Regions from separate parts of the Cryobacterium sp. Y62 genome, predicted to be linked through region 1. Evidence: riboswitches for the same ligand, from Rfam matches in the RefSeq annotation. Region 1 holds a riboswitch; each other region holds the start of a gene.

Region 1 (6,055 bases):
TCATCTCTTGGGAGAGGATGTGGCCCTGCGGAATCAGCCGGGAGCCGGGGATGCTGACGATGGCGTGTTCGCCCGGCTCCCTGACGTCGATCAGATCGAAGTCACCCCGGCCGGCCTCCCGCTCGCCGAGCATCGTGGCCAGTTGGTGCACGGTTATGGTGTCTTCGACGCCCGGAACCGGTTCTGGAACCACGCCGCAGAGGAGTTCATAGTCGACCAGTTTCGTGATCGGCAGGCCGGCGGGGTCCTCACGCACGGTGATCTCTCGCCAGGACGCGGCCAGTGCATCGAACAGCAGAACGCGCCCCAGCAGGGTGCGCCCGACGCCGGTGATCAATTTCACGACCTCGGTCACCATCATGGACCCGACGGCTGCGCAGAGCATCCCGAAGACCCCACCCTCCGAGCACGACGGAACGGATCCCGCGGCGGGCGGCTCTGGGTACAGATCCCGGTAGGTCGGTCCGTGTTTCTCCCAGAAGACGCTGACCTGCCCATCGAAGCGCAAGATGGACCCCCAGACACAGGGTTTGCCGAGCAGGGCGGCGGCGTCGTTGACCAGGTAGCGCGTGGCGAAGTTGTCGGTTCCATCCACAATCAGGTCGTAGTCGGCAAACAGCGCGAGGGCGTTGGGCGAATCGAGCCGAGTGTCATGAAGCCGCACCGTGACCAGCGGGTTCAGCTCCGCGACCGCGTCACGGGCCGAATCCAGTTTGGACCGCCCCACATCCGTCACACCGTGAATCACCTGACGCTGCAGGTTACTGAGGTCGACGATGTCGTCGTCGACGATCCCGAGAGTGCCAACACCGGCGGCGGCAAGATAGAGCAGCACCGGCGAGCCAAGGCCGCCGGCGCCGATCACGAGCACCTTGGCGTTCTTCAGCCTTCGCTGGCCGAGCGTGCCGATCTCGGGAATCATGATGTGCCGAGAATAGCGTTCCATTTCCAAGGCGGTCAGGGCGGCGGCTGGTTCCGCCACAGGTGGCAGCATGCTCACAGGTCTGGGCGTCCTTCCATGGCGGAAGATGCCAGGGCGTGCTGGCGTTTCGGTATTCGCCCGGCCTGGGCGGCGAGCCGACCGGCGATGACGGCATGTTTGAAGGCCGAAGCCATTCGCACCGGATCCTGCGCCCTCGTCACGGCCGTGGCCAGAAGCACGGCGTCGCAGCCCAGCTCCATCGCCAGCGCCGCATCCGACGCCGTGCCGATTCCGGCATCGAGTACCACTGGAACGCCGGCCCGGGCCACGATCAGCTCAATATTGTGCGGGTTCAGGATGCCGAGGCCCGTGCCGATCGGGGCGCCGAGCGGCATGATGGCGACGGCTCCCAGATTCTCCAACCGCAAAGCCAGCACCGGGTCGTCGTTGGTATAGGCAAAGACCTTGAAGCCGCGGGCGACCAGCTGTTCCGTGGCGTCTACCAGCTCGACGGCATCCGGCAGCAACGTGTGCTCCTCGGCAATGACCTCCAACTTGACCCAGTCGGTTTCCAGCGCCTCGCGGGCCAGCTCCGCCGTCAGCACGGCTTCGCGGGCGGTGAAGCAGCCGGCCGTGTTGGGGAGCACACGGATTCCGTTGTCGATGAGCAGGTCAAACAGGGACCCGGCCATGTCGGGGCTGTACCGGCGCATGGCCACGGTCGTCAGCTCAGTACCGGAAGCCAGCAGGGCAGCGCCCAGCCCGTCGAGGCTCGGGGCTCCGCCGGTGCCCATAATCAGACGCGAGGTCAGGTGCACCCCGTCGATCAGCAACGAATCACGACCCGTTTCTTCGCCGACGCTCGCGGATTCATGGAGGCTCGCGCGTTCCTGGAGACGGGCGGATTCATGGAAATTCAGTGTGTCCCGGGTAATCATCGGTCTAGCCTCCCTGCACTGCCGCGATGATTTCGATGTCGTCACCGAGGTTCAGTGCCGTGGTCGACCACTGGCTCCGCGGCACCACGGCGGCATTCAGGGCGACGGCGACGCCGAGCCGCTTCCCATCCGCCGCCTGACCGTCCGGCGCAATCCGGCGTCCGGTTGCCTCCCCGACCAGATCGGTGACGGTCTCGCCCCGCGTGTGCGCACGCGCGGCTCCGTTGAGGGTGATGCCGGGCAGCGTTGCGTCGGTCAGGCGTGTTTCAGCCACGGATGGTTCAGCCAATCTGGGCCTCCTTCGAGATGGTGGGTCGTGAAAAACGGTCGGGACGAAAGCGGCTCCACCGTGCGTCGGTCGTGCCGTCAATCAGTTGCCTGCAGAGCTGAGCCGCGATCGGGGTGAGCAGCACACCGTGGCGGAAAAAACCCGTTGCGATGATCAGACCGGCAATGTCTCGACCGCCGAGTCCCGGGGCGCGGGACACGCGTCCGAGCAGCGGCGCATTGTCGGGTGTTCCCGGCCGCGCGCGGGCCGTGGTCTCAATGAGTTCCAACTCGGCGACGGCAGGCACGAGCACCTGGGCATCCCGCAGCAGTTGATGCACACCGCCGGCGGATACCGCCGCAGAACCGTCCTCGCGGGAAGTTGCGCCGATCACGAGCGTGCCGTCGGAACGCGGAACGAGATACACCGGTAGGCCGCGGACCAGTCCGCGAATGGTTGCCGTGAGCAGTGGCTGGAGGCGCTCTGGAATGCGCAGGCGCAGGATGTCTCCGTAAACGGGACGCAGCGGTAATTTCAGCCCGGCGGGCAGCCCGTCGAGCTGGGAAGCGGCCAGGCCGTTGGCGACGATCACCTCGCCCGCGTTCACCGAAGAGCCATCGGCGAGGGTGACGCCGGTGACTCGCGATGTGGTATCCGAATGGTTTTCATGCACCAGCCGGACGGCGTTCTGACGAATCGAGTGATTGTGGGTCCATTTGTCGTTCCTGGCGGTGACCGCGATGGCGGATTCCAGCCGACCGGCCAATAGTCGGGGATCGGCCTGATGATCCTGTTCGACGTTAAAGGCGCTGGACAGTTGGGGACCCAACAGGGGTTCCATGGACCGTGCCTCGCGGATGGTCAGCGGCTGCACCAGTAGTCCATGTCGAAGCTGCACCTCGCGCAGATCGGCCAACGCCTGTCGGTCGGCGGCGTCCGCGCCCACGGTTATCGTTCTGGTCAGCCGGTACCCGGTGGAGGCTTCAGACGTCTCGAGCGGTTTCACAAAGGCTGGATACAACGCCGCGGAGGCCAGCGTCAGCTCCAGGAGGTCTTCTTCCTGATAGTGCAGCTCGCTGACCGGAGCCAGCATGCCTGCTGCCGCATATGTTGCCCCCGAGGCCGGCGCTGGGTCGATGACGGCGACGGTACGGCCGGATTGCGCCGCAGTCCAGGCAATTCCGAGACCGATAATGCCAGCGCCGATCACGGCCACATCTACGTCTGCCAGAACATGTGATTCAGTCAAAAAGCATTCCTTCCCTACGCCGGTACTAGCCGGATCAGGTCTGTTGTTGAACACAACACGGTCGGCCGGTGAATGAGTAACCGGTGCCCTCTCAGCCTGTCTCCCCGATGTGGTGCAGGCTCCCGTAGATCGCCTTTAGTATAGTTCCAATGGCCCACGATCACGCCCAGCTGTACCTGTGCACGGATGCCCGCACCGAGCGCGGTGATTTTTCCGCGTTCCTGGATGCCGCCTTCGAGGGGGGAGTCGACATCATCCAGCTCCGGGATAAAACCCTCGAGGCTGCCGAGGAACTGGAACTCCTGCGCGTGCTCCAGAGCTCAGCCGAGCGCCACGGCAAGTTGTGGGCCGTCAACGACCGGGCGGACATCGCATCCGTCAGCCAAGCGCCGGTCTTGCACATCGGCCAGAAAGATCTCCCGCTGGCTTCCGCCCGCTCTCTTCTGGGCCCCAAAACCAGAATCGGACTCTCCAGCCATACGCCGGAGCAGGTGACCGACGCGCTGGCCGCCCCCGGCCTTGACTACTTCTGTGTCGGCCCGGTCTGGGCGACGCCCACCAAACCCGGGCGTGCCGCCGTCGGGTTGGAACTGGTGCGGTACGCCGCGGAACGGGTGCTGGCGGCCGAAAGCACGCAGCCCTGGTATGCCATTGGGGGCATCGACCTGGAAAACGTCGAGCAGGTCGTCGCGGCCGGAGCGAGTCGTATCGTGGTCGTTCGTGCGATCACCGAGGCGGCGGATCCGACGGAGGCCGCCCGGAAAATCCACGCTTGCCTGCCACCACTGGATTAGGCCTCGGGTGTCGGAGACTCAGGAGCCAGAGCCTCGACTGATACGGGTGACTTTGGCCGGGGCAGGCCGAGGTGTCCGCGCAACGTGCTGGCGGCATACTCGCGGCGGAACAGCCCCCGCCGCTGCAGCACCGGAACCACATGGTCCACGAAATCGTCGATGCCTCCCGGCAGGGTTGGCGGCATCAGATTGAAGCCGTCGGCGCCGCCGTGTTCAAACCATCGGGTCATCTCATCCGCAATCTGCTCCGGAGTGCCCACCATCGTGGCGTGCCCGCCGCCGGCCGCCAGGCGGCCCAGCAGCTCGCGCACAGTCGGGCGCGCCTTGGACTCGGCGGTGGATTGTTCGGTGGCGATGATGCGCAGGATGGTGGCGTATCGGCCTTGGGGCCCGGTGAATTCGCTCAGCGGTGGCAGGGCCGGAATCGGCGCGTCCAGCTCCCAGTCCATGCAGTCCTGCCCGATGAACTGGCCCAGCTGGCGGAGGGAATCCTCGGCTGGCAGCAGGTCGTCCAGCTCCCGTTGCAGCGCCCTGGCCTCGGCTTCGGTGGAACCCACGTAGGTCACGAGCCCCGGCATGATCGCCACGGCATCCGGGTTGCGACCGGCTGCGCGAATCCGGGCCTTGACGTCGAGGTAGTACTCGCAGGCACTGTCAAGATCGGCGGCGACGGCGTAAATGGCCTCCGCCCGGCGGGCGGCCAGCTCTCGGCCAGGCTCGGAGGAACCGGCCTGAAACAGCACCGGATGCCCCTGCGGCGGGCGCGGCACGTTCAGTGGCCCGTCCACCCGGAAGTGTTCCCCGCAGTGGTTGATCGGGTTCACGCGGCCCGGGTCCGCGTAGTTGCCGGCCCGGTCATAACGCAGCGCGTCATCGGCCCAGGAATCCCACAGTCGCAGAACGACGTCCACAAACTCGTCGGCGCGGGCATAGCGCCCCGCGTGGTCCGGCATCTGCTCCAGCCCGTGATTGCGGGCCTCAGCGTCGAACATGGATGTCACGACATTCCAACCGACTCGGCCACCGGAAATATGGTCCAATGATGCCAGCATCCGCGCGGCGTGGAACGGGGTGTAAAACGTGCTGGAGACGGTGCTGACCAGCCCGATTCGTTTCGTGGCCCGACTCATGGCGGCCAGGGCTGTCAGCGGCTCGAGGAACCCGCGGGGGCCATCGGCGACATTACCGGCCGACTGACCGTCCGCGAAGAACACCGCATCCAGCAGTCCGCGCTCGGCCGTGCGGGCCAGCTCCTCAAAATAACCGACATCTCCCAGCCGCTCCGCCGACGATTCCGAATGCCGCCACGCCGCTTTGTGGTGCCCGCAGCCCGAGATGAACAAGTTCAGGTGCATGCTGCGCACTGCGCGGGGCATCAGCCCATCACCAGTCCGCCGTCAACCACCAGATTTTGTCCGGTAACCGATCGCGACCAGGGTGAGGCGAAGAAGAGCGCGGCGTCCGCGAACTCCTCCGGCGTGGTGACCCGGCGAAGGGGTGTTCCGGCCGCAATCAGGTCAAAGACCGCTTCCGGCGTGGCCGACCTGGCATCCGTGGTGCGCAAGAGTCCGCCCGAAACCATGTTTACGGTGATGCCGTCCGGGCCCAGATCGTGCGCGAGGGTGCGGGTCAGCGAAAGCAGAGCAGCCTTGGCCGCGGTGTAGTCGTGGTAAGGGACCACCGGGTTTTGGAAGAGGTTAGTGCCAACATTGATGATCCGCCCAAAGCCGGTCGCACGCATCCCGGGCAGCGCCGACTGCACGGTGTTGAGGGCACCGCGAACGGTACCGGAAAATTGCTGATCCAGGTTTTCCCAGGTCAATGCGTCCGCGTGCGGCCGGGCATCCCCATTGAACGAGAAATCGGCAAGGGCATTATTGATGA
Region 2 (11,899 bases), on a different contig from region 1:
GCGCCGACCACGATGAGCTGCTCGCCCGGTGCGAGGCGCACCGACACGTCGGTCAGTACCGCATCCTGCCGACGCGGGAATCGCACCGATACGTCCTGCAGCGTCAGGATATCGGTCTCAGGCATGGGCGAGACGGTCGCGGCCGATCGCGAAGTTGTCGACGACGCCGGTCTTGTCGAGGGCATCGACGATGATTTTGGCGAACAGCCCGCCGATAATCACGCCGGAGATCAGCTGGATGGCGAGGCGCAGCAAAAAGATCTCCTGGCCGTACCAGCCAGAGCGAAATGCCGAGTAGAAGAACACCAGCCCGGCGCCGAGCAGCCCCGAGAGCGCGTAGGTTCGCCAGCTGTAGTTGCGGTATCGGGTGAGAGCGAACGGAATCTCGCTGCCGGCGCCCTGAATGGCGGCGCCGACGAAGAGCAGCGGCCCAACCATGGAACCGAGAAAGACGACCTCGATCACCGAAGCGATCACCTCCGCAAAGATGCCGGCGAACGGGCGTCGTACGATGGCGATCGCGATCGGGGCGACGAGCAGCCAGGAGCCGAGCAGAAAGTGCTGCGCGAGGTCGCCGGCCGGACCCATCGCGATCGACAGGGCGGTCCAGGCCTGCACGAAAATCCAGTACAGAAAGCCGAACACGACACCGAGCACGACGACAAGAACGAGATCTTTCAGGCTCCAACGCTTATTGTGAGCGGATGCCGGCCGGCTTAGGTCAGGACGCATTGGAATTCACGCTCGGGCTGTTGATGGAAATCGTCGCGTGGGTCGCCACGTGCTGCACGGTTCGGCCGGCCACGATCCAGCCGGCGGCGATGACCTGCAGCACCAGGGCGAGGTCGCCCTCGAGCCGGGTGACGAAGTGTTCGCTGTGCACAGCGAGCCCGGAGCTCTTGGCGCTGTCGATCGCAGCGTAGATGTCGCGCATGTGATCTGCGGAACCGGCGTCGTCTTCCAGTGGATAGAGTGCCCATTCCGCGACGGCGTGCACGCCGGTGGGGGCGAGGTCCACGACCTCGGCGAACAGTCCGCCGGTGGGCGGCAGGGCGCAGGTGACCTCGCCGGGGCATCCTCGGGAGAATTGCACCGTTGCCGTCACGTGGGCGCCGCTGCGGCTTGCGCCCGCCACGACCTGGCTGACGTAACGCAGCAGATCGGGTTCGGCGCCCGATAGGTAGGTGCTGACGACGCCGGTCTGGGTGGTGAGCCCGGTGGAGTCGGCCGCCTTCAAAGCGCCGAGAATGACGGCGGCATAGTCGTCGCGCATGACGGCGAGGGTGAGGCGCGCGCCAATGCCGAATTCTGCCGGGGTGGCGGTGAAAATTGGAGTTGGAATGATCGTGCCCATTTCTTTCGTGGGGGCACGGGAATGACGAGTCAGCCTCCCTGCGCTGGCATGATCCAGATCAGGTTCGACGGTCGAAGCCTCTGCAGCTTCCTCTCAGCCCGATTAATCGGACTCCCGTGTTGATACAACGCAAGTATGGCATGCCCTAGCCGGGTCGAGGTCGCAAAGGTTGGTGGCCCGGGCTCGGCGCGCGAAAGCCGAGCCGGGCAGGGGTGCCGAGGCCATGGTTCGAGTAGACAGTCTGGCTAACTAGTGAGACTATGTAGTCATGCAACCGAAATCCTGGCCAGCCGAGTGGATGCGCGCCGCCCTCGGCCTCTGCGTGCTTCGCACGCTCGCGCCCGGCCCGACCTACGGTTACGCGATCGCCTCGGCGCTCGAATCCGCCGGCTTCGGCGTTATCAAGGGCGGCACTCTCTATCCGCTGCTGACCCGCTTTGAAGCCGCGGGCTGGATCGCCGCCGAGTGGCGACCGGGCGCCGGGGGACCGGGCCGCAAATACTTCGCGCTCACCGACTCCGGGCAGTACGAGCTCTCTGACCAATCCGGTCAGTGGAAGCTCTTCGCTACCACCGTGCATGACCATTTGCAGAAAGGGCCGGCTGCATGATGACCAGCAACCACCACGATCACGACAGCAGCGATTCGGGCAGAACTGCGGGAGGCCCCGCTGGTTCAGGCGGCGCCGCTGCGAGTGACGTCGTTTACAGCACAGCTAACGAGGAGCGCGCCGTTGCTGGCAGTGCGGGCTCGATCAGCGGCCCGGCGGGCATCCGCTCGGCTGAAACCGAGCGCGAGAGCGCAAACGCGGCCTGGCTCGATGATTTCACGATCGAACTGCGCCTGCTCGAGGTTTCCGGCAGCCTCATCGGCGATGCCGTGGCCAGTGCGGGGGAGTTTCTCGAAGATTCCGGCACGACGGCCGAGGAGTCTTTTGGCAGCGCCCAGCGCTACGCGGCCGAGCTCGACCTGCCGGCCGTTGCGAAAGCCAAGACCAATGAAGTCTTGCTGATGAGCGGCATCGGGGTGATCGGGCTGGTCGTTCTCGGCCAAACTGCGTTCCCCCTCGCGGGCGGCGACGACGGCCTAGTTGTCAGAGTGTGGTTGCTCGTGTCCCTCGTGGCGATGGCTTTGATATTGTCCTTGATACCGAGAGCCATTCCGGTGCTGCTGCGCGCGCGTTCACGCCCCTTAGTGCTGGGGATGATCTTCGCCGGAATTGTGTTTGGCGGTGCCGGTCCCGTTCTGCTCAGCGTGTGGCAGGGCCAAACGGTGTTGTTCACCGTTCCCGCGCTGCCGGTTGCCATCGCCGCCGGAATTCTGCTGGTGGTGCCTGCCATTTGGAATCAGGTGCGTCACAATCTCAGTGACGACCCCATTCTGGAACCGGGCGCGGAGCCTGATCAGCGCCCATCGCTGGGGTCGCGCCTTTTCATCGTGGTCACGAACTGGATCCTCGTATTTTATGGCGCCGTCAGCATCGTCCTCGTCTTCGTCCTCTACCCGGACAACCAGTAATGCCCGATCTCGCAATCGAAAGGCTCGGCCCAAGCATGATGACCAGCACTCCACGCGATCATGAAAGTGGCCGAAGGGGCATCCGCTCTGAACAGACGGCCACCAACGATGCCACCTGGTTCGATGAATTCACGATCGAACTGCGGCTGCTCGCCGTGCGCGGCAACGACATTGGCGACGCCGTGGCCAGCGCCCGGGAGTTTCTCGCCGATGCAGGGTCGAGCGCCGAGGAATGCTTCGGCAGCCCTAAGCGCTATGCCGCCGAGCTCAACCTGTCGACCGTTCCGCTAAAAGCGGTGAACGGTCTAGGCCTTCGGGCCGGTCTGGGGGTGTTGGGGCTTTTCGGCTTCACGCTCTCGGCGCTGCCGCTCGTGCAGGGTAAGGCGGTAAAGATCGACCCGGCAACACTTGTGGTCGTTGCTGCCGTGGGCATCGTCGCGGTACTCCTCCCGACATTTCTCAAGGTGTTCGTGCGGATGCGCCTGCGCATCTGGATGATCGTGGTCGCGGCCGTCCTGGGTTTCGGTCCCTCCATTGCGCTCAGCCTGTGGGGCGGCGCAAGGGTGCTCTTCACCGTTCCCGCACTGCCAATCGTGATCGTTTCCACGCTGCTCGTGCTTGTTCCAGCGATCTGGAGCCAGATGCGCCACTCTCCGCACGATGACCCAATCATCGAACCGGGTGGGGCACCGGAACTTCGCCCCACGGTATCGACCCGGCTGTTCCTCGGGATGATGACCTGGTCGATGGTGAACCTGTCGATTGTTGTCTGGCTGTTCGCGCTGTTGGGTGAGCCGCTCGAGCGCTAACGAGCTCAGGGGTACCCCACAAACCAGAGCAGCACAATCGCGACCGGCTGTAGCGCGACAGAAACAGCGAGCAGCCCACGCCGCAGCGGCTTCGACCTGGCGATCGCCGGGTCGCCGAGCAGCGGCGCGAGTGGCAGCAGCAGCCGAAACAGGCTTTGCTGCGGCAGAAATACGGCCACCAAATAGAGTCCGTAGCTCGCCGAATACGCGACGATTTCCGGTCGAAGCGGATGCAGCGCTCGCCGCGACAACCACCACCCAAACCCGGCCACGAGCACGAGCACCAGCACAGTGCCGGCCACGCCGAGGTACTGTCCGGCCATGAGAAACCACGGCGTGAGCGGCACGAACTCGACCCGGCCGACGAAACCGGTCCACCAGGACAGCTCCGTATCGAGGTACGCGTCGGACGCCCCGGTGACTGCGCCGGCCACGAGCGGCCAGGCCAGCCCGGCCGCGGCGATAGCCAGCCCCGCGACCACGATCGACCAGCGCTCGCGCCAGGCAAAGCGATCTCGCTCGCGCCAGCGCAGCACCAGCAGGATCGCGAGGGCGAGCGACAAGGCGAGCACGCCTGGCCGAGTAAACGCGGCCACCACCGCAAGCGGAATCATCAGCAGATAGCGCTTCGACAGCATCAGGCCCAGGCTCGCAAAGACCAGGAACAGAAACAGACTCTCGGCGTAGGCTACCTGCAAAATGAACGACAGCGGCCCGAAACAGAACAGGGCGACTGCCCACAGCGCGCAATGCTCCCCCACCCGCGGGGCGAGCAGCCGGTACAGCATGAGCGCCGCTCCGACCCCGAACGCAATCGCCACGAGCGTGCCAGCGACGTAGAAATCGAGGGCGGTCACCGCCGAGACGCCGCGCACGAGCCACGGAAACATCGGCAGAAAGGCCCAGGCATTCGGCTCGACCTGGCCGGCAGCATCCGTTGGCAGCTCGCTGGGATACCCGTGCAGCGCAATCTGCCGGTAAAAAGAGCTGTCCCAGGAACCCGAGAAGGTGAAGAAATTCGGGTCGCTCCGATAGCTCGCGAAGGGCCAGTCCAAACGAGTCGCGACGGCGAACAGGGTGGCTAGCAGTGTCGTTGTGAGCAGCCGCGAGCCGGCCCAGATCAGCAGCACGAGCCCCCACGGCGGTAGCCGGCCGAGCCAGGGGTGCAGCGCGCGCAGGCGCTGCACCCTGCCCCCGTTCGTCATCGCCCCAGACTAGCGGCGCGGCGGGCGAGCGCGGGCCACCCGACCGACGTGCGGCTGGGTGGGCCGCATCCGATCAAGCAGCAAAGCTAGCAGCAGCGCCTCTGCGGGTTCTGGTCCTGCCGGTCGGTCTGATCCCGCCAGAATTCGCGCGCCGTCATCAGCGGATGCTGCGCGCCGTCAAAGTCGGCAGCATCCGTTTCGCAGCAGGCCGCGTGATGCGCCACATATTTCTCGTAGGCGTCCTCACCGAGGACGCCCTTGAGATACCAGATCACGCCGCGGGCGCCCTTGCGGACGCCCGCCAGAACGGTCATCAGCGGCCCTTGACCTTGATCTTCTTTTCGACCGGAAGGGCATCCCACTCTGCCTGCAGCACCTTCTCTGGCGCAGTCATGATGAATCCGGCCGGGGCGTAGATGCCGTGGTCAATCGACAGCGCCGCGACGAGGGCCATGATGGCCACGAGCGACTCCATGAGTATGCCACCGTAGCCGATGAAGCGAGTCTGGCGTTCCTTCTGAATGAGCTTGGGCGTGGTGCCAGAGGCGATGAGTGCGTGGAAACCGGAGAGGGCGCCGCAGGCGATCGTCACGAACAGAAACGGAAACAGCGTTCCTGCCACGACGGGTCCGGTGCCGGTGGTGGCGAAGCCGCTGACCGCCGGCACGCTGATTTCCGGACGAATGATGACGATCGCCACGGCGAGCATGCCGATCGTACCGATCTTCATGAAGGTTGACAGGTAGTCGCGCGGTGCGAGTAGCAGCCACACGGGCAGAATCGCGGCGATGAAGCCGTAAATGATGATGCCCCAGGCGATAGTAACCTTGTCGAGCAGCAGGTAGGTCTGGCCCCATTCGGTGCCGTTGACCATGCCGCCGCCAACGATGGCGGCGATCAGCAGCACGAAGCCGATGATGGAGATCTCAGTGATCTTGCCCGGGCGGAAGAAGCGCAGGTAGCAACCCATGAACAGCGCAATGGGGATGGTCATTCCGACCGAGAAGACGCCCCACGGGCTCTCGGCGAGGGCATTGGTGACAACGAGCGCGAGAATGGCAACGATGATGACCATAATCACGAGGGTCGCGATGAGGGCAGCGGTGCCGCCGATCACGCCGAGTTCGTCGCGGGCCATCTGTCCGAGGGAACGGCCGCCGCGCCGCATGGAAAAGTGCAGTACGAGGTAGTCCTGTACGGCGCCGGCAAGCACGACGCCGACAATGGTCCAGATCGTACCCGGCAGATAACCCAGCTGGGCGGCCAACACGGGGCCGACCAGGGGGCCAGAGCCGGCGATGGCGGCGAAGTGGTGACCGAACAGAACGTGGCGGTCGTCGGGGCGAACGATGTGCTTCTCGATGAACTTCGAATAGAAGCGGTAGCCGATGAGATAGGTGCAGATCGCGGCGAACACGAACCAGATCGCGTTCACGGTCTCACCGCGCACGACGGCGAGCATGACCCAGCTGAGGCCGCCGAGCAGAGAAATGACCGATCAGATCGCGTTCTTCAGCGGCGTCCACTGGCGATTGTGGGCTTCAAGTTCTTCCGGATTCAGGGCGACCGCGAGGTCGTGCGGAATCCGTTTCAGAGCGGTCGGTGATTCAGTCGTGCTGGACGTGGCGCCCATTTCTCCTCGTTGAGCCAAGACAGATACTGTCAATCTGCACTCTTACGTCACTGCGGCCGGAGCCCCGCCCAGAGGCGGTGCGGGAACGACGGGCGACGTGAGCGCGTAAAATGGACATCCGGGCACTCGCCCGCATTCTGCGCCTTCGACCATTGGAGCCACCGTGGCCGCACCCACTCATCTTGATTCCGTCATCGCCCTCGCCCGCCACCGTGGCTTCGTTTTTCAGGCCGGCGAGATCTACGGCGGTTCCCGCTCCGCCTGGGACTACGGACCCCTCGGTGTCGAGCTCAAAGAGAACATCAAGAAGCAGTGGTGGCGTTCGATGGTCACGAGCCGCGACGATGTCGTCGGCCTCGACTCGAGCGTTATTTTGCCTCGCCAGGTCTGGGAAGCATCCGGTCACGTTGAGGTTTTCAGCGACCCGCTGATCGAGTGCACGAGCTGCCACAAGCGTTTTCGCGCTGACCACCTCGAAGAGCAGTATGAAGAGAAGAAGGGCCGCCCGCCCGAGAACGGTCTCGATGACATTGCCTGCCCCAACTGCGGCAACCGTCACATCTGGACCGAGCCACGTGCCTTCTCCGGTCTGCTCAAGACCTACCTCGGCCCGGTCGATGACGAGGCCGGCATGCACTACCTGCGCCCCGAAACCGCGCAGGGCATCTTCGTGAACTTCGCCAACGTGCTGCAGGCGTCGCGTTCCAAGCCGCCGTTCGGCATCGGCCAGATCGGTAAGAGCTTTCGCAACGAGATCACTCCGGGAAACTTCATCTTTCGCACCCGCGAGTTCGAGCAGATGGAGATGGAATTCTTCGTCGAGCCCGGCACAGACGAGACCTGGCACCAGTACTGGATCGACACCCGGATGAAGTGGTACACCGACCTCGGTATCAACCCCGAGAACCTGCGCCTGTTCGAGCACCCGGCCGAGAAGCTCTCGCACTACTCCAAGCGCACAGTCGACATTGAATATCGCTTCGGATTCACCGGCACCGAGTTCGGCGAGCTCGAGGGCGTGGCAAACCGTGGCGACTTCGACCTGTCGACACACGCTAAGGCATCCGGTAAAGATCTGTCCTACTTCGACCAAACGAAGAACGAGCGCTGGACGCCGTGGGTGATCGAGCCCGCCGCTGGCCTCACTCGCTCGCTCATGGCTTTTCTGGTCGACGCCTATGTTGAGGAAGAGGTTCCGAACGCCAAGGGCGGTGTCGACAAGCGCACCGTGCTCAAGCTTGATCCGCGCCTGGCACCGGTCAAAGCCGCGATCCTGCCGCTGTCGCGCAACGAGCGCCTGTCGCCGATGGCGCGTGAGCTCGCGTCGAGCCTGCGCCAGCTCTGGAACGTCGACTTCGACGACGCCGGAGCGATCGGCCGCCGTTACCGCCGCCAAGACGAGATCGGCACACCGTTCTGCATCACGGTCGACTTCGATTCCCTCGACGATCAGGCCGTCACCGTACGTGATCGCGACACGATGGCACAGGAGCGCGTGCCCCTCGCTGAGCTTGAGGCCTACCTGACCGTGCGGCTGCGCGGCGCCTAGTCCGCTTTGAGAACGGATGCTGGCGGCCGAGTCTGGCCGCCAGCATCCGTCGGGCAGACTGTAAACCATGAAAGCGGTCTATTTCGAAGAATTCGGTGTGCTTCCGGTGCTGCGAGAGGTACCAGAGCCGCTGCTCAGTGCAGCCGGCGTGATCGTGCGGGTCGAGGCGACCGGACTCTGCCGCAGTGACTGGCACGGCTGGCTCGGCCACGAACTGGTCGGCGTGATCGATGCGGTCGGGCCGCTCGTGCGCCGATTTCGCATTGGTCAGCGCGTAACCGTGCCATTCGTCTGCGCCTGCGGCGAGTGCCCGGAGTGCGACGCCGGCAACGGGCAGGTCTGTCGCAACCAGACCCAGCCCGGATTCACCCACTGGGGTTCCTACGCCGAGCGGGTCGCGCTGCACAACGCCGACGTGAATCTCATCGCCATCCCCGATGCCCTCGACGCCGGCGCTGCCGCGCTTCTCGGCTGCCGGTTCGCCACCTACCTCATACCGCGGACTTGTGCACCAGGCGGGGCTGCAGGCGGGTGAAACTCTCGTGGTCGTCGGCTGCGGCGGAGTCGGCCTGAGTGCGGTCATGATCGGGCAGGCGCTCGGCGCGATCGTCATCGCCGTCGACATCAATTCCGACGCGCTCGGAGCGGCGAGCCGGGTGGGAGCCGCTTACGTGGTCAACTCGGCCGGGCTGCCCAACGACGAGGTGGTCGCGCGCATTCGGGCGCTCGTATCAGGGGGTGCAGACGTGAGCCTCGAGGCGCTCGGCCGGGAGAATACGGTCGCCATCGGCATCCGTTCTTTGGCTACGCGCGGACGGCACGTGCAGATCGGCCTGCTTGCCGACGATCCGCGCCTGCCGCTCGGCACGGTGATCGCGCGCGAACTGACTGTGCTGGGCAGCCACGGCATGCCCGCCCGGGACTATCCGGCGCTGCTTGAACTCGTATTGAACGGACGATTGCGCCCGGGGGACTTGATCAACCGCCGAATCAGCCTCGCTGAAGCGCCGGAGGCCCTCGCTGCAATGTCATCGCCCGGGGCGCCCGCCGGAGTCACCCTGATCGAGGTCGCCAGCCCGATATGACCCAGTCCGGCCCGCGCTGTGTGGCTAATTCAGGCAATGCGGGTCACCGTGTGCGGTCGAGTGCCCTGACTCCGGGGTTGATCAGCCTGTACCGGGCCGATTTCCTGAATTAGCCACAGGAAGCGCCGGTGACCGGTCGTCAGGGTGAGCTAGGAGGCGAGCTCCTCGGTGCCGCCGGCGTCCGCTGCGCCGGCGGCGGGCAGCGTAACGTCGATGCTGAACAGGGCATCGAGCCCGGTGAGGTAGGCCTTTTGTTCGCCGGCCCGGGCGAGCTCGCGGGCGCGCACCATGGGGGTGTGCAGTAGTACGCCGGCCAGGTGGCGCAGGGCCGACTCGGTCGCCTCGCTCGAGTCGCCGCGGTTGCGGGCCCGGGCGATTTCGGCGTCGCGCAGCTCGAACACATAGCTGCGCAGGGCGACGACAGCCGGGGTAAGGCTCTGTTCCTCGGCCACATCCGAGAACTTGCGGGCGGCCTTGCCAACGATTTCGCGGGCCTCGGTCGTGGCGTTCAGCTCTTCGAGCGGCGCATGGATGCTGATGGTCTCGAGGTCGAGCAGCTCGACGCCGGGCACCAGGGTCACGTCCGGCGCCACGTTGCGGGGCAGGCCGAGATCGATGATGAGCTGTGGCGGCGCTTCGGGGCCGGTATCGGCCGGGCAGAGACGGGCCGGGGCATCGGCGGTGGCGCCGGCAATCGCGAACGGATCCACGCCGATCTCGGCGCGGCCGCGGGTGATCAGGGCCGCATCGATGACGTGATCGTCGCGCAGTGTGCAGGTGACGACGACGTCGGCACGGGCGACTTCCGCGGCGAAATCGGCCGTGGCAACGGCGTCGATGTCATGGGAGGTGGCGAACCCGACGGCGCGACCGGACGGCGAGTAGACGCGCACGTTCTCGGCGCCGCGGTCACGCAGCGCGGCGAGGGAGGCGCCGGCGTAGCGGCCGGTTCCGACTAGCAATACTCGAGCGCTGGACCAGTCGCTGACCCGGCTTTCGGCTAGTTCGAGGGCGAGACGCACGATCGAACGCCCGGCCGAGCCGATGCCGGTGCGGTTCTTGACTCCGCGCGATGTTTGGGAAGCCCGCTGAAACAGACGCTCCAGTTCCGGACTCGTGGTGCCGTCGGCGCGAGCCTGCTCCAGCGCGCGGCGCACCTGGCCGGCGATCTCGACCTCGCCGACAACGACGGATTCGAGGCCGCTCGTTACGGCGAACAGGTGCTCGGCAACGCCATTGCCGTGCACGAGGGTGAGATTGTCGCGCAGGGTGTCTTCGGTGACGCCAGTGCTGGCGCTGACGGCCTCGATCGCGGCGTACACGGCGGGCAGCGGTGACACGCCATAGGGCTCATCGAGATCGAGGTAGGCCTCGAAACGGTTGCAGGTGGCGACGACGACCGCACCGCTGAGCGGACTGTACTGCTCGACCATGCGCATGGCCGAAGCGCCGCCGCCGACAGACAATTTCTCCAGCACATCGAAGGTGGAGTTTTTGTGACTGGCCGACAGAAGAATGAGCACTAGCCGATTCTACGACTTATTGCTGTACGCTCCCGGCACACATCGTCAGGGATGTTTGAGAGAATGGGCGGGATGATCCTCGACGCGCAGCATCCACTCTCCTCCGGCCTCACCGCCGACTCCCGCCTAATTCAGGCCTATCAAGGCGTTCGGCCCGACGTGACGCCGGTGTGGTTCATGCGTCAGGCCGGGCGATCATTGCCCGAATACCGTGAACTGCGTGTCGGCACGCGCATGCTCGACGTGTGCCTCGACCCCGAACTCGCGAGCGAAATCTCGCTGCAGCCGGTGCGGCGCCACAACGTCGATGCCGGAATCTTCTTCAGCGACATTGTCGTTCCGCTCAAACTCGTCGGTGTTGACGTGGCGATCGTGGCCGGCAAGGGTCCGGTGCTCGGCAAGGCGGTGCGCACGTCAGCGGATGTCGACGAACTCACCGCTCTGGACCCCGCCATTCTCGACGAGGCCCTCGCGCCGATTCGCGACGCAGTGTCCCGCGCGGTGTCCCAACTCGGATCGACCCCGCTGATCGGCTTCGCCGGCGCGCCGTTCACCCTGGCCGCATACCTGGTCGAGGGTGGTCCGTCGAAGGACCACATCCACGCCCGCACGCTCATGCACGCCGAGCCCAAAGCATGGGCGCGGCTTATGGCGTGGACCGCCGACGTTACCGGTCGGTTCCTGCGCGCCCAGGTGCTCGCCGGCGCCAGCGCTGCGCAACTGTTTGACTCGTGGGCCGGCGCGCTTTCGCTGGCCGACTATGCGGCATCCGTTGCGCCAGCTTCGGCGGCGGCGATCGCGCACGTGCGCGACCTGACTTACAGCGTGAACAACGTCCAAGGCAATGTACCGATCGTGCATTTCGGTGTGGGCACCGGCGAACTGCTGAAGGAAATGCACAACATCGGCGCCGACGTCGTAGGCGTCGACTACCGGGTGCCGCTCGATGAGGCCAACCGCCGACTCGGCGGAGCCGTTCCGGTGCAGGGAAACGTCGACCCGGCCCTGCTGGCGGCGCCATGGCCCGTGCTCGAAGCCCACGTGCGCGACGTACTCGAACGTGGACGCAGCGCGCCCTCGCACGTGCTCAACCTCGGTCACGGCGTTCCGCCCGACACCGACCCCGACGTGCTCACCCGCCTGGTCAGCCTCGTGCACGACGTGAGCGCGGCCGAGTAACCCGGTCCCACCATTTGCGGGCAACGTAGTATTCGTCCTGTAAT
Region 3 (11,899 bases), on a different contig from region 1:
GAGGTAGACCATGACGGTTGACGCTTCCGCGCCACCCCGTCGGGCGGTGGTGCCCCAGCCGCGGGGCACCATCGCCCGGCAGGGCTCGGTATTTCTCAGTCGGCATTCGCGCTTGCGGCTGTCTCTGCTACTAAGCGCGCCCCTGTTCTGGCTCGGGCTGGTCTACATCGCTGCCCTCGCCGCGCTGTTGATCACCGCTCTGTGGACCGTTGATTCGTTCACCGGGCAGATCTCGCAGACCTGGACGGTCGACAACATCGTGGCGGTGCTGACCGGTTCGCTCTATCAAACTGTGACGCTGCGAACGGTCGGTGTGGCGCTGCTCGTCACGATCATCGACATTGTGATCGCCCTGCCGATCGCGTTCTACATGGCGAAGGTGGCCAGCCCGCGCGCGCAACGCCTCCTCGTGATCGCCATTCTGATGCCGCTCTGGGCGAGCTACCTCGTCAAGGCCTACGCCTGGCGTTCGGTGCTGTCTCAGGGCGGCATCTTCGAATGGATGATGTCGCCGTTCGGTGGGCACAGCCCGGGTTACGGGCTGCCGGCGACGATCATCACGCTGTCGTATCTCTGGCTGCCGTACGTGATTCTGCCGATTTATGCGGGCCTGGAGCGGGTACCGGATTCGCTGCTGGAAGCATCCGCTGATCTCGGTGGTGGCACCTGGTCGACGCTGCGCCTGGTGGTGCTGCCGATGATCTGGCCGGCCATCATCGCCGGGTCGATCTTCAGCTTCTCGCTCTCCCTCGGCGACTACATCACCGTGAATATCGTCGGCGGTGCCAATCAGATGCTCGGCAACCTCGTCTATACCAATGTGGGCGCGGCGAACAATCTGCCGCTCGCTGCGGCAATCGCGCTCATTCCCATTCTGATCATCTTCGCCTACCTGGCTGCCGTGCGGCGCACGGGTGCGCTCAATAATCTGTAGGAGCCTGTCATGCGTCTGAGTCGACCGGCACGTGGACTGCTCGCGGCCATCACGGCCGTAGTGTTGGCCCTGATCTACCTCCCGCTGCTCGTGGTGTTCGTGAACTCGTTCAGCACCAGCAAGAATCTCACCTGGCCGCCGCCGGGCTTCACCCTGGAATGGTGGGCAAAGGCCTTTCAGAGCGAGGGTGCCCTCGAGGCGGTCTTGACCAGCCTGCAGGTGGCGCTCGCCTCGACGGCGGTCGCGCTCGTGCTCGGCACCCTCATCTCCCTCGGACTGCAGCGCTTCGAATTCTTCGGGCGGGACGCCATTAGCCTGCTGGTGATCCTGCCGATCGCGCTACCCGGCATCGTCACCGGCATCGCACTGAACAACGCCTTTCGCACCGGCCTGGGCGTACAGCTGTCGATTTTGACGCTCATCATCGCTCACGCCACGTTCTGCATCGTGACCGTGTTCAACAACGTGATCGCCCGACTGCGCCGTCTCGGCACCAGCCTCGAAGACGCATCCTCCGATCTCGGCGCCGGTATCTGGACCACGTTTCGGCTGGTCACCTTTCCGCAATTGCGCTCGGCGCTGTTCGCCGGGGGACTGCTCGCCTTCGCCCTGAGCTTCGATGAGATCATCGTGACGACGTTCACGGCCGGGTCGAGCGTGAAGACCCTGCCGTTGTGGATTTTGGATAACCTGTTCCGACCCAACCAGGCCCCGGTCGTCAACGTCATCGCTGTGGTGCTCGTGCTCGTCTCGATCATTCCCATCTACTTTGCGCAGCGCATCGCCGGCGCCGAGAAAGTTGTGCGCTAACCGTTCCCGCGGAGAAAGAGTCAGGCCGTGCCGTCTCGTGCCACCGGGGGCTAATTCAGGAAACGCGAACCACCGGCAACCGGGCGCCACGTGTTTTCGGGGCACGAACTGATCGCCCGTCCGGATTTCCTGACTTAGCCACCAGGAACGGCCATAACGGGGCAAGGGAGGGGCATCTGGCTCTCGTTGTAGTGGATAGGCGGAGGATCGGGTTAGGGTTCTTCGGTGGGTAGACAGGATGGCAGTGGACGGCAGGTGTCGGCGGGCGACGTCGACGACCGTTCGGCGACCGTGCTGCACGTCGACCTCGACGCGTTCTTCGTATCGGTCGAGCTGCTGTCGCACCCCGAGTACGTCAACCTGCCGGTGATCGTTGGCCACCGCGGTGGCCGGTCGGTCGTCACGGCGGCGAACTACATTGCCCGCAAATACGGTGTGAACTCGGCTATGCCGATGGTGCTCGCACTGCGGCAATGCCCGAATGCCATCGTGCTCGAGCCGCACATCGGGCTCTATCGCGACTTTTCCACCCGGGTCATGAGAATTTTCGATGACGTGACCCCGCTGGTGGAACGGCTGGGCATCGACGAGGCCTTTCTCGACGTGGCCGGCGCGACCAACCTATTCGGCTCACCGGCCGTGATCGGTGAGATCATTCGTGCGCGAGTGTTCGCCGAGACCGGGCTTATCTGCTCGGTGGGCGCGGCTTCCACCAAGTTCGTCGCCAAACTCGCCTCCGGCCTGGCCAAACCCAACGGACTGCTCGTCGTTCCCGCCGAGGATACGGTCGAGTTTCTGCATCCGCTGCCTGTCGCCGCGCTGTGGGGCGTCGGGGCCGCCACCGAGCAGGCGCTGAGTCGACTCGGCCTGAAACTGATCGGAGATATCGCGCACACGCCACTGGCGGTGCTGCGCAAAGCGCTGGGGGAAGCATCCGGTCAGAAACTGTTCGACCTGTCCTGGGGTCGCGACCCGCGCGCGGTGACGCTGGAGCGGGAGGAGAAGAGCATCGGCCACGAGGTGACCTTTGAACACGATGTGACGGATGTTGACCGGTTGCGCAGCGAATTGCTGCGGCAATGCGCTCTCGTGGCGGTGCGGCTGCGGCGGGGCGATCTCGTGGCCCGGCGTGTCTCCCTCAAGCTGCGCTACACCGACTTCAGCACGGTGACCCGGTCGCGCACGCTCGCCGAACCCAGCAATGTGGGCCGGCGCATCTACGAAGAGGCGGTGGCCGCGTTCGACCTGCTGGCGGCCTCAGGTATTCGGGTGCGGCTGATCGGGGTACGTGCAGAGCAGCTTGGCACGGCATCTGGCTCGGTCGGACTCTGGGACCCGGACGAAGACTGGCGCGGCGCGGAGCTGGCCGTGGATACCGTGACCGAGCGATTCGGTGTGGGAACCGTGCGGCCCGCCTCGCACTTCAAACCTCGCCCCTGACGTCTCAGTCGCGCTAACCTGTTGGCATGACCAGCCTCCCGGAAAAACTCGCAGAAACGTTCCGTTCCGCCGGTGTGAAGTCGGCATACGGTGAACCCGTGCAGATTGATGGCGTCACCCTGGTGCCTGTCGCGCTCGCCTACTACGGCTTCGGAGGCGGTGATGCCGGTGAGGGTGGAGCTGGTTCCGGCGGGGGAGGCGGCGGCGTGTCACTGCCGATCGGCGCCTACGTCAAGTCGGGCGGTACAGCCCGGTTTGAGCCGAACGTCATCGCCCTGCTCGCCGTCGGTGTGCCATTTCTCATCGTCGCCGGTCGCGCCCTGGCCCGGGTGATCAGAGCCCTAAAGAAGTAGACGTACCCTGTGCACCTGGCCCGGGCCCGGAAAGTGGGCCCATGATAGAACATGGGCGCACGGAGCTAAGGTAGGCCCGCACCGGTGTGGCGCAACCGCCGCGCGGCGCGCGGGCGACGCCCGAATCGTCGCCGCACCCAGCGCGGAACTCTTGGGCGCAGCCAAGCGGGAAAGTGCCAGGGGCCGCTCACCGACAGACCCTGCGCTATTCGCCGCCGCCGCAGAACGAACCGGCGCATGAGCAGCAGATACAGGGCCGCCAAAACGAGCAGAACGCCGATGCTCATGTCGTGATCACCATGCCGTCAGTCTAAGCGGGGCACTATACTTAGGTACGATCACGGGAGTCCGGTACACCGGGCTGAGAGGAAGCTGAATAAGCTTCGACCGTCGAACCTGATCTGGATAATGCCAGCGCAGGGAGGCTTCTCAATCCCGTGCCCTGTATTCACCTACGGAAAGGGCACGACACAGTGCACGCTACAACGAGTTCACTCAAGCAATCTGTTTCATCACAAGCCACTAAGCGCAACTTTCGCTGGCGCGTCGTCGACATCGTCGTAGCGAGCGTCATCGGTGTCGCGAGCGGTGTTATCTTCTGGGCCTGGGGCCTCGCGTGGTCCCCGCTCAGCGCGATTCTCGCGTTCACGCCCGGGCTTGAAGGCCTTTTAGCCGGCGGCTGGCTGTTCGCCGGTGTGCTTGGGGGCCTCATCATTCGCAAGCCCGGTGCGGCTCTGTACACCGAAGTTGTTGCCGCCGTCGTCTCCATGCTGATCGGAACCCAGTGGGGATTCTCCACCCTGATCTGGGGCGTCGTTGAAGGACTCGGTGCCGAAATCATTCTGGCCCTGTTCCTCTACTCCAACTGGCGGCTCGGCGTCGCACTGCTCGCCGGTGCCGGCGCGGGTGTTGCTGTTGGATTGCTCGACACAACTCTCACGAGCTATGCGGCACTGGATTTTGGCTACAAGGCCGTCTACTTCGTCTCCGCCGTCGTCTCTGGCACGGTGCTGGCCGGGTTGCTGTCCTGGCTCGCCGTGCGCGGTCTGGCCCGAACCGGCGCCCTCAGCCGGTTCGCCGCCGGTCGGGAAGGGTCGCGCGCGCCCGCTGCCGCGATCAGCTAGCGGATGCCTGAAACTTCGCCGATCCCGCACGGCCGCGACCCGCGGATCCCGGCCGTGCGGGTTCCCTCTGCTCTGATTCGAAACCCGCAGATCCGAGCGGCGCACATTCGCGCCAGTGACTGGGGCTGGCGCCACGCCGGTCGCCACAACCAAGCGGTCTCCGGTCTTGACCTGCAGATCGAGCCCGGCGAACGGGTGCTCCTGCTTGGGGCCAGTGGTGCAGGCAAAAGTACCCTGGTGCACGCTCTCGCCGGGGTGCTCGGTGACGCCGAAGACGGCGACGAAACGGGCAGTCTGCTCATCGATGGGCATCGCGCCGCCGAGGCGCGCGGGCGGGTCGGCCTGGTGCTGCAGGACCCGGATTCTCAGGTCGTGCTCGCCCGGGTCGGCGACGACGTCGCTTTCGGCTGCGAGAATTTCGCCGTGCCGCGTGCCGAGATCTGGCCTCGGGTGCGGCAGGCCCTCACCGAGGTCGGTCTGGACCTGCCTCTTAACCATCCTACTTCAAGCCTGAGCGGTGGGCAAAAGCAGCGCCTGGCCCTGGCCGGTGTGCTCGCCATGCGGCCGGGGCTGCTGCTGCTCGACGAGCCAACCGCGAACCTCGACCCGGGCGGGGTCATCGATGTGCGGGATGCCGTCGTGCGCTCGCTCGACCACTCCGGGGCAACGTTGGTGGTCATCGAGCATCGGGTCGAGGTCTGGCAAGACGTCGTTGACCGCGTCATCGTGCTCGACCCGACGGGCGGTGTGCTCGCGGACGGTCCGACCCGCGAAATCCTGTCCAGCCAGGGTGAGCGGTTGGCGCAGGCCGGCGTCTGGGTACCCGCCCGGCCACCACGGTTTCCCACGCGGCACCCGATCCGGCATCCTGAGACCCTGCTGCGGGCGGAGGGACTCGCAGTCGGTCGCGTTCCGTTTGGCCGGCGCACGGCATCCGTTGTCGCCGATGGCATCACCTTCGACCTGCGCGCGGGCACAGCGACTGTCGTGACCGGGCCGAACGGTGCCGGAAAGTCCACCCTGGCGCTCACGCTGGCCGGGCTGCTAAAACCCGCCGGCGGGGCACTGCGAGCAAGCGATGACTTTTCAGCCGGTATCCCGGCCGAGCCGCACCGGTGGCGCTCGAAACAGCTACTCACCCGCATTGGGACGGTGTTTCAGGACCCCGAGCACCAGTTTCTGGCCGCTACCGTGCGCGATGACCTGCTGATCGGCCCGCGCGCTCTCGGGCTCAGCGTGGCCGAGCAGAGCACCCGGGTTGGTGATCTGATGCATCGACTGCGACTGGATCATCTCGCCGACGCCAACCCGTTCACGTTGTCGGGTGGCGAGAAGAGGCGGATGTCCGTAGCCACCGTTCTTGCCACCCGGCCCCGTCTGCTCGTGCTCGATGAGCCGACGTTCGGGCAGGATTCCCGCACCTGGCAGGAACTCGTGATCCTGCTGGCTGAGCAACTCGACGAAGGAACCGCGCTGGTTGCGGTCACCCACGACGCGCAGTTCGTCAGTGCCCTCGCCGACGAAGAATACCGGCTGGGCATGCCCGACTCGATCAGGCTCGGGGCGGACGCCCGATGAGTTTGCTGACCCCGACGATTCGCCCAAGCGTTGTCGCCCGACTCAACCCGGTCTCCAAACTGACCGTGGCCCTCATCGTGAGCTGCGCACTGCTGCTCTCCATCGACTGGGTGTCGGCTGGCGTCGCCCTGCTGCTCGAGGCTGCGCTGTTGTTCTGGTGTGGCCTGGGCGCCAGGCAGTTCTGGTTGCGAACCGCGCCGGTGTGGATCGCAGCCCCGATGGCGTCCGTTACGACGGTGCTCTACGGCGAAGATTCCGGCGCGCTGCTGTGGCAGTTCGGCTTCATCTCGGTGACCGAGGGCTCAGCGCAACTGGGACTGGCCATCGGGCTGCGCGTGCTTGCAATCGGCCTGCCCGGCATCGTCTTGTTAGCGACGACCGACCCGACCGACCTCGCCGACGGGCTCGCCCAGATATTGCGTCTGCCGTCCCGCTTCGTGCTCGGCGGACTCGCCGGACTGCGCCTGGTCGGCATGTTCATCGAAGATTGGCACTCGCTCACCCTCGCCCGACGGGCCCGCGGAGTCGGTGACGGCGGCGGCGTACGGGGTGCTGCCCGACGATTCTTCGGTCCGGCCTTCTCTTTGCTTGTCATCTCGGTACGGCGCGGCAGCAAACTCGCCACGGCCATGGAAGCCCGCGGCTTCGGCAGCGACGAACCGCGCACCTGGGCTAGGCTCTCCCGATTTCGGGCAGCGGATGCTGTGCTCGTCACAATTGGATTCGTGATTGCTACCACCGCCATCGGCGTTGCGGTGTGGGCAGAGACCTGGAGCTTCATTCTTGCCTGAGGCAGAGTCTGGCGCCCGCGCGGAGCTGCTGGCGCCGGTGCTGCAGGCCGTCGCCGCTGCCGGGCCGAACCCGGTGGTACTCATTGACGGGCCAAGCGGCGCGGGCAAGAGCACCCTCGCTGACGCCTTAGCCCGGCAGTGGCCGGGCAGTCATACCCCGCAGCTCGTGCGCATGGATGACATCTACCCCGGCTGGGACGGACTCGATGCCGCTATTCGGCATCTGCGGTGGCACGTTCTCGAACCCCGGCGAGCAGGCGGGGTCGCGGCGTGGCAGCGCTACGACTGGAGCGCGAATCAGCGAGCGGAGTGGCATCCGCTTGCCGAAGAACGACCACTGATCGTTGAGGGCTGCGGTACTCTCGCGGCCGCGCATGAGCCGCTCAGCGACGTACGCGTCTGGCTGGCCGCCGATGACGACCTGCGCAAACAACGAGCGCTCGACCGCGATGGCGAGGCGTTTCGAACGCACTGGGACCAGTGGCAGGAAGAATGGGCGGCCTACCTCACGGAGGAGGAACCCGAACGTCGTGCCACCGTGCGCGTCAGGGCGCCTGCGACACAGACGATCGACCCCCAGGGCATCGCGGGATTCGCAGGACTAGATTGGAACCCATGAATACCTCCGACCGTGACGATGCCGGTGCCCCCACCCTGTATACCGCCGAGTTCATCGACGGCCCGCTCGAGGGCCAGATCGATTCCCGGGCGCTCGTGCGCGGTAAACACGCCGCCCGCATCAGCATGGTCGCCGCCGTCGCCGGTCTGGAATCGGTGTTCTGGTACGACGAGGTCGACGAACGCGATGTGAACGGGCAACACCGCGTGCGCTACGCCTTCGACAAGGGCGAGAGTGATCCGATCGACACCGAGGTAGAGCCGATCTAGCTACTGATCGAGCAACGCCGTGATCATCACGATCGGGTGCAGCAGCCGCCACCCCGGCCCCGGGTTGTTGATCGCGCGGTCGAGCTTCAGCGCGGCCGAGAGCTTCTCCCCGGCCACGGTGAGCTGTACCTTTCCAATGTTTGCGCCGGTGCGCGCGGTGGTGAAATCCTTGAGTGTGACCGTGGCGGCTTCCGGCGTGGCGGCCTGCCAGGCATAGCGAGTGCGCGAGACTCCGACCACGGCGGAAGCCTCCTCACCCCAGGCCGATTCAAACGCCGCGTACTCATCGCCAGCTGCCAGCACCGACAGCGGTCCGACTCCGGCCCTGGCGCTCTCCATGAGTGCGGTTAGGTCCGCGGTGAGGGCATCGTAGGTCGGTTCGCCGATGAAAGCGCCCGAGAACGTGAAGCTCGACGCGCCGTCGCTGACCTCGGCGGTGAACAGAAAACACACGCCAGCCGCGTCCGTGTAGCTGCGCGAAATACCGGTGATGCCCTCTTCGGGCAGAAACGAGGTGGTGTTCTCGACACCGCGACGGTCCGCCAAAGCGGATGCCGGGCGCTCCACTATCGAAGACACAATCGGGTCGGTCGCGGCGAGACCCGCGAGGCGAGCCAGATCGGTAGCGGTCCCAGCGCTGCCATCGCTCAGCCCGGTAGCGTCCACAACGGCGGAATCGGTCAGCCCGTTCTCCGCGAGCCAGGCGTTGGCGGCTTCAACGTAGGCGTCCAGAGAGCCGAAGGCCCAGCGTGCCACACTATCGGCGTGGTTGTTGCTCGAGCCCAGCAGCAGGGCCTGCAAAAATTCCAGCTCGGTCCACTGCTCGTCGGCGAAGACCGTGACCGAGCGAGCACCGGCCCGATCGTAATCCAGATAGCTCTGAAAGTCGGCGGCAGTCAAAGTCACGACTGGGCCGGATTCCCCTTCCGCGATCGGCTTGGCATCGAGAACGACGAGGGCGGTGACAACCTTGGCGATGGACGCCATCGGCAGGGCGTCCGCCGTTCCGGCGACGGCGATCGGCTCCGCAGCCTGCGAAACCGCACCGATCGACGTGGTGCCGGAGACATCACTCGTCGTCGCGGCGAGCACGGCGATGGCGCTCGCGCCATTGGCGGAGAGCACCGGGGGAGTGGAGGCCGAGGCACCGGTGGTGGGCGTGACGGTGGTGGCGGTCACGGCGGGTAGCGGACCGAGAAGCATCGCGGGGCCGTAGACACCGAAGCCGAGAATCACGACGGTGCCGACCAGAATTCCGACAAGACGGCCAGGACGGAAGGAGCTCATTCCCCAAGGGTAGACCGCTTGAGGTCAGCCCCAGCCGAGCTCGTGCAGCCTGTCGTCGTCAATGCCGTAGAAGTGAGCGATTTCGTGAACGAGGGTGATGTGAATTTCGTCGTGCAGATCGTCGAGGTTCGTACAGATGGCGAGCAGCGGCTCGCGGTACAGCACGATGCGATCGGGCATTTCGCCGAAGCCGTACTGGCCGCGTTCGGTCAGAGCCACGCCGTCATACAGGCCCAAGGTATCGAGAGTACCGTCTTCGGGTCGATCTTCGACGACGAAAACAATATTGTCGAGGCCGTCGACCATGTCATCGGGCAGCAGATCGAGTTCATCAACAACGAGCTTCTCGAAATCGGACGCGTCCAGCTCTAGCATCGTCATCTGCTCTCGACGGCTCGATGGCCGAAACAACGATACTTTTCGCAGCTACGATATTTCATTGGGGTGAGTAACGGGGATTGAACCCGCGACCTCCTGGACCACAACCAGGCGCTCTGCCAACTGAGCTATACCCACCATGCTTCCCCACGTTTACAACGCGGGGCAACTCAGCCATCTTATTACACCTCGGAGGCGAATAAGTGCACAACCTCCGCGGCCTGCGACTTGGCTTCGTCGCTCGAGGGCCCTGGGTCGGCCACAAACACCGTCTGGCGGTAGTACGCGAGCTCGCGGATCGACTCGAGAATGTCGGCCAGGGCGCGGTGGCCGCCGTCCTTGGCTGGGGCATTGAAGTAGACGCGTGGGTACCAACGGCGGGCCAGCTCCTTGATCGACGACACGTCGACGTTGCGATAGTGCAGCTGATTGTCGAGGCGCGGCATATAGCGGGTGAGGAAGGCGCGGTCGGTGCCGATGGAGTTGCCGGCCAGCGGTGCCTTCTGTTCGGCAGGAATGAACTTCAAGACATATTCGAGTACCTGGTATTCAGCCTCGGCCGCACTGATGCCGTTCGGAATCTCGGTGATCAGCCCAGAGGAGGTGTGCATGTTGCGCACGAAATCGCCCATATTTGCGAGGGCAGAGTCGTTGGGCTTGATGATGAGGTCAAGACCAGGGTCGAGCACATTGAGGTCGTAGTCGGTGATGACGACGGCGATCTCGACGAGCTCGTCGCGGTCCAGGTCGAGCCCGGTCATCTCGCAGTCGATCCAGACCAAGCGGTCGGGGCTCTTCGAGGTCGGGGAAGCGGTCGGGTCTGTCGTTGGTGCTGTATCCGTCGTGCTGTTCGTCATGCCTTGAGTCTACCGGTGGCCCCCGACAGGGCCTGTAAACTTGAAAACACTGTTCTTTTGCGCGTGATCTGCGAGGCCCCTGATGGAATTTACCCTGTATTCGTCGTCATTCTGTGAGCCGTGCATGCAGACGCGTGCCGTGCTGGCCGAGGCGAAACGACTCGTTCCCGGTTCGACCGTGCGCGAGATCGATGTCGCCGGAGCACCCGAGCAAGCCGAGGCCCTGCTGATTCGCAACACCCCGACCGTCATCATTACCAACGGCGAAGGTGCCGAGGTCTTTCGTGCAGCCGGCGTGCCGACCCTGGCCCAGGTTCTCGTCGCCGCGGCCAAAGCACTCTGAGTGATGAGGGCCCCCACCCGGCGCACGATTCTCGCCAGTATTACGGCCACGCTGATCGCGTCGCTGGCTTTGGTGGGGTGTTCTACCGGTACCGCGTCCGCCGACGGTGAACCAGACACGACGTTGACCGTTGGTCTGCTGGCTACGCCCGGCAACCTCGACTACACCACGACCGCCGGTGCAGCCATTCCGCAGGCGCTCCTCTATAACGTTTATGAGGGCCTCGTGAAACTCGACAACGACGGCACGATCATTTCCCTGCTCGCTAAGTCCTGGACGGTCAGTGACGACGGCCTGGTCTACGACTTCGTATTGAACGAGGGCGTGACCTTCTCGGACGGATCCCCATTCACCGCCGATAGCGTCAAGTTCAGCCTCGAACGCGTGAAAGATAACTGGACCGCGAACGGGCCGGCCTACCTCGATCCGATTGCCAGCATCGAGGCCATCACTGACACCGACGCTCGGATCACCCTGTCGATACCGAGCAACGGCTGGCTCTTCAATATGACAGGTCCGGTCGGCACCATGTTCACCGAAGCCGGCATTGCCGACCTGGCTACGGCACCGGTCGGAACGGGGCCCTACACGGTGCGCTCCTTCAAAACCGGCGACAGCCTGGTCCTGGCTGCCAGCGCCAACTACTGGGGAGAGGCGCCGTACCTGACCGATGTCACACTGCGCTACTTCACCGACGCGACCGCACAGACCAACGCCCTGCTCAGCGGTGACATCAACCTCATTTCGGGCATCTCGCAGTTTCAGCTGGTCGATCAGTTCAAATCAAACTCCGACTACCAGGTGCTCGAGGGTGCCAGCACGGGTGAAGTCACCCTGTCGATGAACAATGCCAGCGACGCGTTCAGCGATGTTCGGGTGCGGCAGGCCGTCATGTACGCCATCGACCGGCAGGCGGTCATGGACACGGTGAGTAGCGGCTACGGTCTGCTCATCGGCTCGATGGTACCGCCGACCGACCCCTGGTACGACGCCGAGCTCGCCGACCTGTACCCCTACGATCCCGCCCAAGCGACCGACCTCCTCGCCGCGGCAGGCATGAGCGACCTGACCGTCGCGTTCAAGATTCCGAACCTTCCCTACGCAGTGGCTGGCGCG

Evidence for each region. Region 1 has a riboswitch for thiamine pyrophosphate ahead of thiO (glycine oxidase ThiO). Riboswitches for the same ligand answer to the same signal wherever they lie in the genome.
Region 2: it holds a riboswitch for thiamine pyrophosphate, as region 1 does, so the genes downstream of both, CXY71_RS14885 (YkoF family thiamine/hydroxymethylpyrimidine-binding protein) here and thiO (glycine oxidase ThiO) in region 1, are expected to answer to the same signal.
Region 3: it holds a riboswitch for thiamine pyrophosphate, as region 1 does, so the genes downstream of both, CXY71_RS09455 (ECF transporter S component) here and thiO (glycine oxidase ThiO) in region 1, are expected to answer to the same signal.

Annotation. Positions count from the first base shown of each region.
Region 1 is NZ_PJJK01000078.1:13,579-19,633, reverse strand. Features, by position in the region: gene moeB (molybdopterin-synthase adenylyltransferase MoeB) at 1-994, opposite strand, end outside; gene CXY71_RS03115 (thiazole synthase) at 997-1,860, opposite strand; gene thiS (sulfur carrier protein ThiS) at 1,865-2,095, opposite strand; gene thiO (glycine oxidase ThiO) at 2,142-3,377, opposite strand; TPP riboswitch at 3,372-3,510, opposite strand; gene thiE (thiamine phosphate synthase) at 3,527-4,171, shown strand; gene CXY71_RS03095 (LLM class flavin-dependent oxidoreductase) at 4,168-5,547, opposite strand; gene CXY71_RS03090 (3-oxoacyl-ACP reductase) at 5,547-6,055, opposite strand, start outside.
Region 2 is NZ_PJJK01000115.1:137,623-149,521, reverse strand. Features, by position in the region: gene CXY71_RS14895 (ABC transporter ATP-binding protein) at 1-125, opposite strand, end outside; gene CXY71_RS14890 (ECF transporter S component) at 118-732, opposite strand; gene CXY71_RS14885 (YkoF family thiamine/hydroxymethylpyrimidine-binding protein) at 722-1,354, opposite strand; TPP riboswitch at 1,372-1,482, opposite strand; gene CXY71_RS14880 (PadR family transcriptional regulator) at 1,623-1,964, shown strand; gene CXY71_RS14875 (hypothetical protein) at 1,961-2,872, shown strand; gene CXY71_RS14870 (hypothetical protein) at 2,908-3,681, shown strand; gene CXY71_RS14865 (hypothetical protein) at 3,687-4,886, opposite strand; gene CXY71_RS14860 (YbdD/YjiX family protein) at 4,973-5,200, opposite strand; partial or broken gene CXY71_RS14855 (carbon starvation CstA family protein) at 5,200-6,480, opposite strand; gene CXY71_RS14850 (glycine--tRNA ligase) at 6,683-8,068, shown strand; gene CXY71_RS22705 (alcohol dehydrogenase catalytic domain-containing protein) at 8,136-8,603, shown strand; gene CXY71_RS22700 (zinc-binding dehydrogenase) at 8,575-9,153, shown strand; gene CXY71_RS14840 (glutamyl-tRNA reductase) at 9,303-10,676, opposite strand; gene hemE (uroporphyrinogen decarboxylase) at 10,749-11,855, shown strand.
Region 3 is NZ_PJJK01000105.1:4,813-16,711, reverse strand. Features, by position in the region: gene CXY71_RS09475 (ABC transporter permease) at 11-934, shown strand; gene CXY71_RS09470 (ABC transporter permease) at 944-1,744, shown strand; gene dinB (DNA polymerase IV) at 1,970-3,184, shown strand; gene CXY71_RS09460 (hypothetical protein) at 3,211-3,537, shown strand; gene CXY71_RS20690 (hypothetical protein) at 3,603-3,824, opposite strand; TPP riboswitch at 3,868-3,977, shown strand; gene CXY71_RS09455 (ECF transporter S component) at 4,011-4,661, shown strand; gene CXY71_RS09450 (ABC transporter ATP-binding protein) at 4,665-6,239, shown strand; gene CXY71_RS09445 (energy-coupling factor transporter transmembrane protein EcfT) at 6,236-7,030, shown strand; gene CXY71_RS09440 (AAA family ATPase) at 7,023-7,649, shown strand; gene CXY71_RS09435 (hypothetical protein) at 7,646-7,918, shown strand; gene CXY71_RS09430 (D-alanyl-D-alanine carboxypeptidase family protein) at 7,919-9,205, opposite strand; gene CXY71_RS09425 (metallopeptidase family protein) at 9,230-9,580, opposite strand; tRNA gene CXY71_RS09420 (tRNA-His) at 9,646-9,721, opposite strand; gene orn (oligoribonuclease) at 9,766-10,440, opposite strand; gene CXY71_RS09410 (thioredoxin) at 10,565-10,783, shown strand; gene CXY71_RS09405 (ABC transporter substrate-binding protein) at 10,787-11,899, shown strand, end outside.